Regions from separate parts of the Acetomicrobium mobile genome, predicted to be linked through region 2. Evidence: riboswitches for the same ligand, from Rfam matches in the RefSeq annotation. Region 2 holds a riboswitch; the other holds the start of a gene.
What was found. A riboswitch is a leader RNA that binds a small molecule or an ion and turns the genes downstream of it on or off. The one in region 2 is predicted to bind molybdenum cofactor.

Region 1: it holds a riboswitch for molybdenum cofactor, as region 2 does, so the genes downstream of both, pruA (L-glutamate gamma-semialdehyde dehydrogenase) here and Q7P41_RS09270 (aldehyde ferredoxin oxidoreductase family protein) in region 2, are expected to answer to the same signal.

What each region holds. Positions count from the first base shown of each region.
Region 1 is NZ_CALETC010000196.1:1,110-5,879, reverse strand. It holds gene proC (pyrroline-5-carboxylate reductase) at 1-769, opposite strand, end outside; gene pruA (L-glutamate gamma-semialdehyde dehydrogenase) at 926-2,560, opposite strand; molybdenum cofactor riboswitch at 2,881-3,000, opposite strand; gene Q7P41_RS07695 (YfcC family protein) at 3,255-4,646, opposite strand.
Region 2 is NZ_CALETC010000246.1:11,747-16,516, forward strand. It holds gene Q7P41_RS09265 (gamma-glutamyltransferase family protein) at 1-199, opposite strand, end outside; gene Q7P41_RS09270 (aldehyde ferredoxin oxidoreductase family protein) at 230-2,077, opposite strand; molybdenum cofactor riboswitch at 2,099-2,222, opposite strand; gene Q7P41_RS09275 (hypothetical protein) at 2,446-4,017, opposite strand; gene Q7P41_RS09280 (NAD-dependent deacylase) at 4,239-4,770, shown strand, end outside.

The sequences.
Region 1 (4,770 bases), on a different contig from region 2:
CAGCGGCATCTGCCACTGCTCTTATCACCAATCCTCGGAAACCGCCGTCTTCCAGTGCAGCTACGCCGGCAATGGTGGTACCGGCTGGAGAGGTTACCCTGTCCTTGAGACTGCCCGGGTGTTCGCCCGTTTCAATTACCATTTTAGCGGCGCCAAATACTGTCTGTGCTGCCAGAGTCATAGCTACCGGGCGCGGCAAACCGGCCATGACGCCACCATCGGCAAGTGCTTCAATAAAGATATATACATAAGCTGGTGCAGAACCGCTGAGCCCTGTCACGGCATCCAACAAGCTTTCATCCAAAACGACGACTTTCGCGACAGCGGACAACAGAGCTTTAACTTCGTCTACATCGGATTCTTTTGCATTCGGTCCCATCGCTATGGCCGCAGCCCCGGCCTGAACCAGGCAAGGTGTATTGGGCATAACTCTTATCAATCGTGCCGGCCCTGTGTACTTGTTTAAATAAGAAAGAGGTACACCGGCCATGATGGAAACTACCAAGTGTTTATCCTCCCAGAGACCCTTTAGTTCGGATAGAATGACAGGCGCCACCTGGGGCTTTACTGCTAGGAAAATTATTCGGGATTTTTCCAGTATCTCAGTATTGCTGGCAGTCGTTTGTACCCCCAATGACTCCTTGAGGTATGAAAGCCGATTAGCATCGATATCTGATACCCACACCTTATCCGGTTGAACTAAGCCCTTGGCCAAAATACCTCTAAGTAAGGCTTCGGCCATGGCTCCTCCGCCAATAAAACCTAGCATTTTGCCAGCCTCCCATCTCAGTTTTATCTGATTCTATCTTCTGAATAACCTCTTAAATTTTTAACACAAAATTGTGTAGTTGTCAAAATAACTACCGGCAGCGTTTAGCAAAAGTGCATGCTGCCGGTAGTTATTTTCTTCATTTTGTCTTAACCTTTATTTTTCGTCCATGAATGGGTATCTGTACCCTACTGGCGGATTGAGGTGTTCTTTGATGGCTCTCGGGCTTACCCAGCGCATCATGTTGATTTTGGAGCCTGCCTTGTCATTGGTACCTGAGGCTCTTGCTCCTCCGAAGGGCTGCTGAGCGATTACTGCGCCAGTGGGCTTATCGTTAATGTAGAAATTACCGGCGGCATGGGTCAGGCGCTTTTCGATCTTGACTATGGCTTCTCTGTCCTGAGCAAAAACTGCACCTGTGAGTCCATAGATTGAAGTTGAATCGCAAAGATCCAAAGCTTCCTCAATTTCCTCATCTTTGTAGATATATATTGTTAAAACCGGCCCAAATATCTCTTCTTCCATGGTCTTGAAGCGAGGGTTGGTCGTTACTATTACGGTGGGTTCGATGAAAAAGCCAACGCTGTCGTCGGCGTTCCCGCCGCAGATTATCTCGGCTTCCGGAGACTCCTTGGCGTAGTCGATATACCCTTTTATTGACCGAAATGCCTGAGCATCGATTACGGCGCCCATGAAATTTGTGAAGTCTTCTATGTCACCCATCTTTATCGTGCTTATCTCTTCAACGAGCCTTTTCTTCAACGCGGGCCACATGCTCTCAGGGACATAAGCGCGCGATGCCGCAGAACATTTCTGCCCCTGGAATTCAAAGGCCCCCCTGACCAAAGCTGTAACCAATGGCTCAAGATCCGCAGAGGGGTGAACGAAGACAAAGTCTTTTCCGCCTGTCTCACCTACGAGCCTAGGATAGGTCCTGTAATTTGGCAAGTTTTGTCCCACAGTTTGCCACATAGACTGGAACGTCGCCGTAGAACCCGTGAAGTGTACACCCGCGAGCCATGGATTTAAAAGGGCGATGCTTCCTAGCACATTTCCGGGGCCTGGGATAAAGTTTATAACTCCATCTGGAAGGCCCGCTTTTCGAAGGATAGTCATCACGTGATATGCTGAATACACGGCGGAGGAGGCGGGTTTCCAGAGCACCACGTTTCCGGCCATAGCAGCGCTAGTGGGAAGGTTGCCGGCGATGGAGGTAAAATTAAAGGGAGTTACAGCAAAGACAAACCCTTCAAGTGCTCTGTACTCCATTCGGTTCCAGGAGTCCTTCGTAGACTCGGGCTGTTCTTTGTAGATTTCATTGAGAAAATAAGCGTTAAACTTGAGCATGTCTATAAGCTCGCATGCAGAGTCGATCTCAGCTTGATATGCCGTCTTGCTCTGACAAAGCATTGTAGCCGCGTTAATCGTGCTCCGACACGGTCCGGCGAGCATCTCGGCTGCCTTTAGGAAAATAGAAGCCCTATGCTCCCATGGCATTGACTCCCAATCGTGCCGTGCGGCAAGAGCTGCCTCGATAGCATCATTTACTTCCTTCTCCCCTGCCATATGGTACCTTCCAATCACCACTTCTTTGTTATGGGGAATTATGCACATACCCAACTTTCCGGTGCGCACTTCCTTGCCACCGATTATAAGGGGTATCTCAATCTCCTGGGTTCTGAGCTCAACCAAACGAGCTTTTAGTTCTTCTCTTTCCTTTGTACCCGGCGCATAGGACAACACGGGTTCATTCTTGGGTTTTTCTATCTTAAATACAGCATTGGACACCATCGCTCACCTCTCATTAAAGTGTTCAAACCTTAGTGCTCTCAGCTTCAACCACTCATAGGCAGGCTCCAAGCATATTTGCCATGCTTAACTTGCGTCACGTCGACACATAGCCCGCTTCCGTGAACTCCCCTTTAGGGCTTAGAGCATGAACCGGTAAAAACCTATGTTGCAGTTTTTCCCCGGTTTTATTCAGGGCCTTGCCAGTGCCAGCAGTTGCTCAGTAGTTAATCTATTTCAAGAGCATCCCTCCTTTATTAAAGGTCTATTAGTGCTGCTTTGTCTTTAAAATGAGAAAACCCCTTCCCGCCGGGAAGGGGTACAATAATATTTCTTTTCCTCCTTTCCAAGCGGGAGGCCTTTCCGTTTCCGAAAAGACCCTATCGGTCGATGCTCATAGGCCAAACGCCCTTAGAGACTTCGACTCGGAGGCTCTCATTTTATGAACACGGATTTTATTTAATCTTTACTTTATCAAAAAAGAACTCATCGCTGATATTGATAATATCAAGTAAAGTGATTAAATGTCAACAAGAAGGGAGGCTCTGCGCACGTCCGCTCACCCAAGCATGTCTTGATCGCTAAAAAACGTGGCAGGAGCTTTAAAAGAACAGCAAAGGAGCCCCTCCGAACTTTTTATGTCCTGAGGGGCTCCTTGTATTCATAATTCAGAGAAGAATAATTTTGCCAAGGAAAATTAAAATGGTCCGTATCCCACGATGTGAGCTACAATTACCACGATTGTCCCGATCACGTGCCAAAACACCATAAGAGGCCATATGAATTTAAACCATCTTTCGTAAGGGATCTTGGCCATGCCGAGAGTGGCCATCAGCACACCTGAAGTTGGAATGATCTGGTTAGTAAATCCGTCACCGTATTGGTAAGCCAGCACCGCGGTCTGCCGCGTAACTCCTATCAAATCAGCAATGGGAGCCATGATCGGCATTGTGGCCATCGCCTGCCCGCTTCCTGAAGGTATGAAGAAATTAATAATCGTATGGACCCAAAACATACCGGCAGCGGACAGCGCGCCAGGCAAGCGAGAAACCCAGTTTGCCAGGAAATAAATGACTGTATCGATTATCTGACCCTCGGTCATGACAACTAGTATGGCCCTTGCAACTCCCACCACCAACGCTCCAAAGGCTATGCTCTGGGAACCTTCGACGAATGCCCTTGCTATGGCGTTCGGATTAAGCCCTCCTATTAAACCGCATATGATGCCCATAGCTAAAAATATTGTTGCCAATTCCATGATGTAATAACCTTTCGCCATAACCCCGTATATCATATAGGCAAAGAACAATAGGAGCACCAGCAGTACAAGCTTGTGAATCGTGGTGAGCTTCGATTCCTCGTTTAACCTTTGTCCCGATATTTCCTCTTCTTTAAATAGATCGTAAACGATGCTTTCTTTAGGATTTTCTTTAACCTTGGAGGCATATCGCATCACGTAGTAGCAAGCCACAATGAATAGCACTGCAAATCCAACGATTCTAAGCCAGATCCCGGAGAAAAGTGGCAACTCGGAAATGCTTTGAGCCACGCCCACTGTAAAAGGATTTAGGATGCCGCCCGCAAATCCGACGGCAGCACCCGTAGAGATGATGGCTGTTCCAACGAGGGGATCAAAGCCGACGGCAGTGGCTAAAGCCACGCCCATGGGTATGAAGACGATGGTTTCCTCAGACATACCAAAGGACAATCCCCCGAGGGAAAAGACGAACATCGTTACAGGAATAAGCAATTTTTCTCTTCCCTTTAACATCAACACGATCTTTGATATCCCCGCATCGATAGCTCCTGTCGCCTGAATTATCGTGAAGGCTCCGCCCACGACAAAGATAAAAAAGATGACTTCCGCCGCCTCAATCATCCCCTTTGGGACGGAGGCAAAGACGTCCCAAAACCCGACCGGCGTGGGCTCGACGTAATGAAAGCTTTGTGGGTCCACGAGCGTTCGCCCCGTAGCCTCATCTTTAAATCTGTCAAACACTCCTGCTGGCACAACGTAAGTCCCAATAGCTACCACTATAACGATCAGAAATAAAAGCACGTAAGTATGCGGCACGACTAACCTTCGCATCTTTAACCACCCTTTCTAATGCTATCAAAGTTCAAAAAACCAAACCAAAATTTAGATATGATGTAGCTTTTTTAACATATGTTTATACCCTGTGTCAAGGAAACAAAGTAGAAGCCTTTAGCGA
Region 2 (4,770 bases):
CATCCACGGCATTGCCGCCCTTTGCCAATATTTGAGCTCCCACTTGAGAAGACAGGGGATGGGCCGTTGAGACCATCGCGCTATAGGGTGATGGCGCTCCTACCGGAACCCCCGGCGATGCTGCCAAAGCAAAGGTAGAAATAGACATGCAAAACAACAACACTAAACATACCCCAAACCCAATTTTCCAACTCTTCATTTTCCTCTCCTCCTTTGCCTTACATCTCTTTCAAAGCCCAAGTTCGTCAAGTTTTTGTCGTGTAGGTACCCCTTGCGAATCCCACCCCTTGGCCTCGTAAATGAGGTCGAGCAACCTATCCTGGTTTACAACACACCCCTTGGCAGGACCGTCCGGTGCGGGCTCTTTGCTGAATCGTTCAGGTAAATAATCATCTTTTCTGGTGAAGCCCTCTCTCACATTAAATAAACGTTCCAGGTTAAGGACTCGTTCGCTGATCTTAAAAAGATCTTTATATGAGCATTCCATTCCCGTAGCACTGCTAAAAAGCTCTGCCCAAGTCTTTGCTTTTATAGCAAGAGTTATGCTCGTAAACAAACATACACCCAGCAAGTTGGTCGCCATGAAATATTCTTCTAAAGGCTTGACCCATGCCTTATTCTCCTCGCTAAGGGGATCAACGTGCTCAAATACCCCCACCTCTTCTTCCAAATAGCCGAAGGCATCGATTATTGCGCCATAGGGTCTCAAATGGTCCGCCCCACGGGGCGAAATCATGTGCGACAAGGCTTCGCCCTTGCTGGCCCTGACTCCGTCAGCAGCCATTTCAAGGCCCTTCACGTGCATGACGTATTTCTCTGCATCCCCTCCAATTTCTTTCGCTGCTCGGAGAGACCCTTCCCCCAAAAGTGTTGCAAATGCCCCTTTTCGCAATGCAATACGTTCCACGAGCTCCACTATGGCGTCTCCGTTTCCCCAGGTAAGCTCTAAGCCTTCGGTGGTCGTAGCGTCAATTATGCCCTTTTCGTACCATTCCATCGCTGTAGCGATCACTTGGCCAGCAGATATGACGTCAAGCCCAGCGTCGTTAGAAATGTAATTCGCAACAGTGATGGAATAAAGATCAGTGTTGCCCAATTTTTGCCCGAAAGCCGCAACGGTTTCATATTCCGGGCCTGTACCAGAAAGTCCTTTGTACTTCCCTTCAGGAATCCTCGTCCTGCGCACGCAACCTATGGGACAGTTGTAACAACGGTCCTGTTTTACCTCTAACTTTCTGTGATAAGCTTCATATCCGATCTCTTTGTCGAAATCTGTTGTAGTGCGTTGCCAATTATATGCTGGCACCAGGCCAAGCGCGTTCATTGAATCGAAAAAAGATGGAGTCCCGTATTTCATTAATTCATCTCTTACAAAAGCTTCGGCATAAAGTTCTTGGATGGCTTTTTTAACACCGGCATCAAACCTTCCGGGGTCATGAACAGGAAGGCGATCGGCTGAACCGTAAACGGCAACGGCCTTTAGGTTTTTGGACCCCATCACGGCGCCACCGCCTCCACGACCTGCAGCATGATCATTCCCCATCATAACTGCAGCGTATCGGACAAGCCTTTCGCCGCTAGCTCCGATACAGGCAACCTCCGCTTTGGGATTTCCGGTCTCCTTTCTTATGGCCTCCTCGGTATGACCGGTGCTTTTACCCCAGAGTTTTTCCGCGCAGTGAAAGGTCACTTCGTCATCATTGATGAAAATGTAGGTTGGCGATTCGGCGCGCCCGTGTATCACGAGCATATCGTAACCTGCCCTTTTAAGCTGCGGCGCCCATGCTCCGCCCGCATTGGCTGCCCCGATCGTCCCAGTCAAAGGCGACTTGAACATCACTACCGTTCTCCCGCAAGAAGGCGCCTTGGTATCGGTAAGAGGACCACAAATAAACAGAAGCTTGTTATCTTCACTTAAAGGATCTACGTTTTCTGGAAGGTTCAAGGAAAGGTATTTAGCTCCAAATCCCTCTCCGCCTATGTAGTTTAAAACCCATTCATCCGGAATTTGCTCGACCCAGTACTTCTTTTCGGTAAGATTCACATTTAAGATCTTCCCATTGTAGCAGTTATACACTTTACTCCCCCTCCTCGGATAGGCACACTCATTTGTTTTCCTTTCCAAAGATGGGAGGCATAACCGTTTCCCGCTATGCCCTATCGGCTGGCAGCCATCTCCTTGACTTGCGAGGAAGGCCGACAACTCGGAAAACATGGTACATAACGTACCGTCTTAGACTACCGCACCAACTCCTTCAATAAGTCATAGTCTGGATCTTCTGCCTGCTTTCCAGGTAACGTCCTCTCAGTCTTTTGACTCACCTCCTAACCCACAAAAACTTGCCTTATGTTTTTATAGTTAATTTACGTATTAATTATAACTCTGAACAGCACTTCAATCACATTTTTTCGTAAAGGCTATTTTAAGCATTGTAAGAACATTAGTTAGTCTAACTCCAGGGAAAGTCCCTGGTGTGGCACAATCACCCTGGTCAGCCCATCAAAGCGACGGAAAAACTCAGTATTTTCTGTATGCACAGGAACAAGAACCTCGGGTTGCAGCGTTTCCACCAATTCTTCTATCCCTGGGCCGTGGATGTGGCCACTGGCATGAAACCCCGACTTCTCTCTGTCCTTGCCCAAAGCGCCGTACAGTTTGAAACCAAAGAATTTTATCCAGTTACATACCTTTTCGTGATCAAGTAGCATCTCTTCATTGAAAGCCTCACTAGAGGAGTAGATGTAAGTCCCGCATTTTGGTTCGATATCCAGCAAGGCGTGGAAGTCGTAGTAGGAGAAACACAGAATTAAGCTTCCCTGCTCAGCTTTAACCCTTCCCGCATCCATCAACCTTTCGGGGGCGCGCTCCCTAAACATGGCAAGCAACTCTTCCTCCCACTTTTGGCGCACAGCCTTGGGACGAGCATATAGGGCTATTCTGTCATCTTTGTAGGGGTCAGGAACAGAGAGTTCATCCGCCGCACGCAGGGCTTCGAGCAAATATACATCCTTTGGGGTGAGAACCAGCAATCTGTCAGTCTCCCTGGCTATTTCCAGAAACGACAGCAGCCGCTCGACATTCCTGGGGCCGAAGTCAGCCACCACCAGGCCGTTGGTCTCCTTTACAACCTGAAAACAGTTGGCGGCCACTTGTTCCTCCGTTACTGGTCTCTCAACCATGGGGTGCGTTCCCTCGCAGATGAGCGCCCTGGGTTTGAGCTTGGCAGCTTCATTAATAAAGCGCTCGCTCAGACACCCTCGTTTACCATGGAGCCTGATATCTCCAGTATATACCACCCAACCCGCCGAAGTTTTCACAGCAAAAGCCCCTGCGCCAGGTATGGAGTGATCGACGGGCCAGAAGCGCACCTCAAGGTTTGCTATCTCAGCAACGTCCCCGCATCCCTCTAACTGCCGGCAGTCCAACTCCCGAGAAGTACTGCAACGTTCCCAAAATTTATGCGCAGCGGGGGGTATGATATCCTTACCGAAGACATGATAGGGACGCTGACAGTACGGTACCTTCTTGTAGTGGGTCGTTTTCAGCAAGTCATCCTTTAATTCCCGCGGAGCCGTATAACATATTTCCTGTAATCTGGCTCCCCCACCTGTATCCTGCAGGGCCTTGCAAACAACTGCACTAGTGATGCTAGTAAATATCGGAATGTCCTCCCTGAGATAGGAAAGATACCCGCAGTGATCAAAATGGGCATGGGAAAGGAGAACTCCCTGTGCTTCTATCTCTTTGAACAGCGGATGGCCGGAGAATCTTTCCCATACGCCGGGATACTCTAGGTCGGAACGATAAATGCCCATAAGCGGGGGCAGCATGCCAAAGACCAGTAGATCCATGAATCCAAAGGTGCTTCGGGGCTGGAGGAATTCGTCAAAGTACATTCCTTCGGCCTTAAAGTTGGTGCCAAAATCCATGAAAAGGCCCACTCCGCTGTCTTCCAGCAGTATCTTATTGCCGCCAATGCAATTCGTCCCATCGTAAAAGGTCATTTTAAGTGACAAAATCATCAACCCTCCTGTTTATTTTCACAAATACTTTGAGAAAACCTTAGGGTAGTCCTTTTTGTTGCAGAGTAACCTTTCCTATTGCTTGCTTAGTCCCTTTTTACATACTATACTGTACATTGCAGTAAACCAAGTGAAACAAAGCAAAAGTATGACTGGTTTTCAGCTATATTTTTCGCAAATTGTCTACAAATATTTTCTTCAAGGGTGAAGTATAAATGGATGTATTGGAACGCATTGCGGATCACCTCAGTAAAAAAGAGGTGGTAGTCTTAACCGGCGCAGGGATGAGCACGGCTTCGGGGTTGCCCGACTTTCGCGGTGACCAAGGGCTATGGAAAAACCGTGATCCTAGACAATTGGCTTCGATAGAAGCGATGAGACACAATCCTGAGGAATTTTATGAATTTTACCGCTACAGAATCCAAGCGCTGCTTGGGGTCAAACCGAACAAAGGACATGAAATTCTTGCCAAATGGGAACGTGAGGGATTGCTTTTAGGCATCATAACCCAAAATGTAGATCGCCTGCACCAACAGGCAGGGTCAGCGAAAGTGTACGAGCTTCACGGGAACCTTCGAGAGGTTCTTTGCTCGCTCTGCGGAAGGACATTCGACAGCGTCACGCTTCTAGATCAAATCGAGTGTCCTGAGTGCAACGGTGCCCTGAGACCAAAAGTCGTGTTGTTCGGAGAACTCCTTCCCCAGGAGGCATTGGCAAAAGCTCATGAACTTTCTATGACATGCAGCT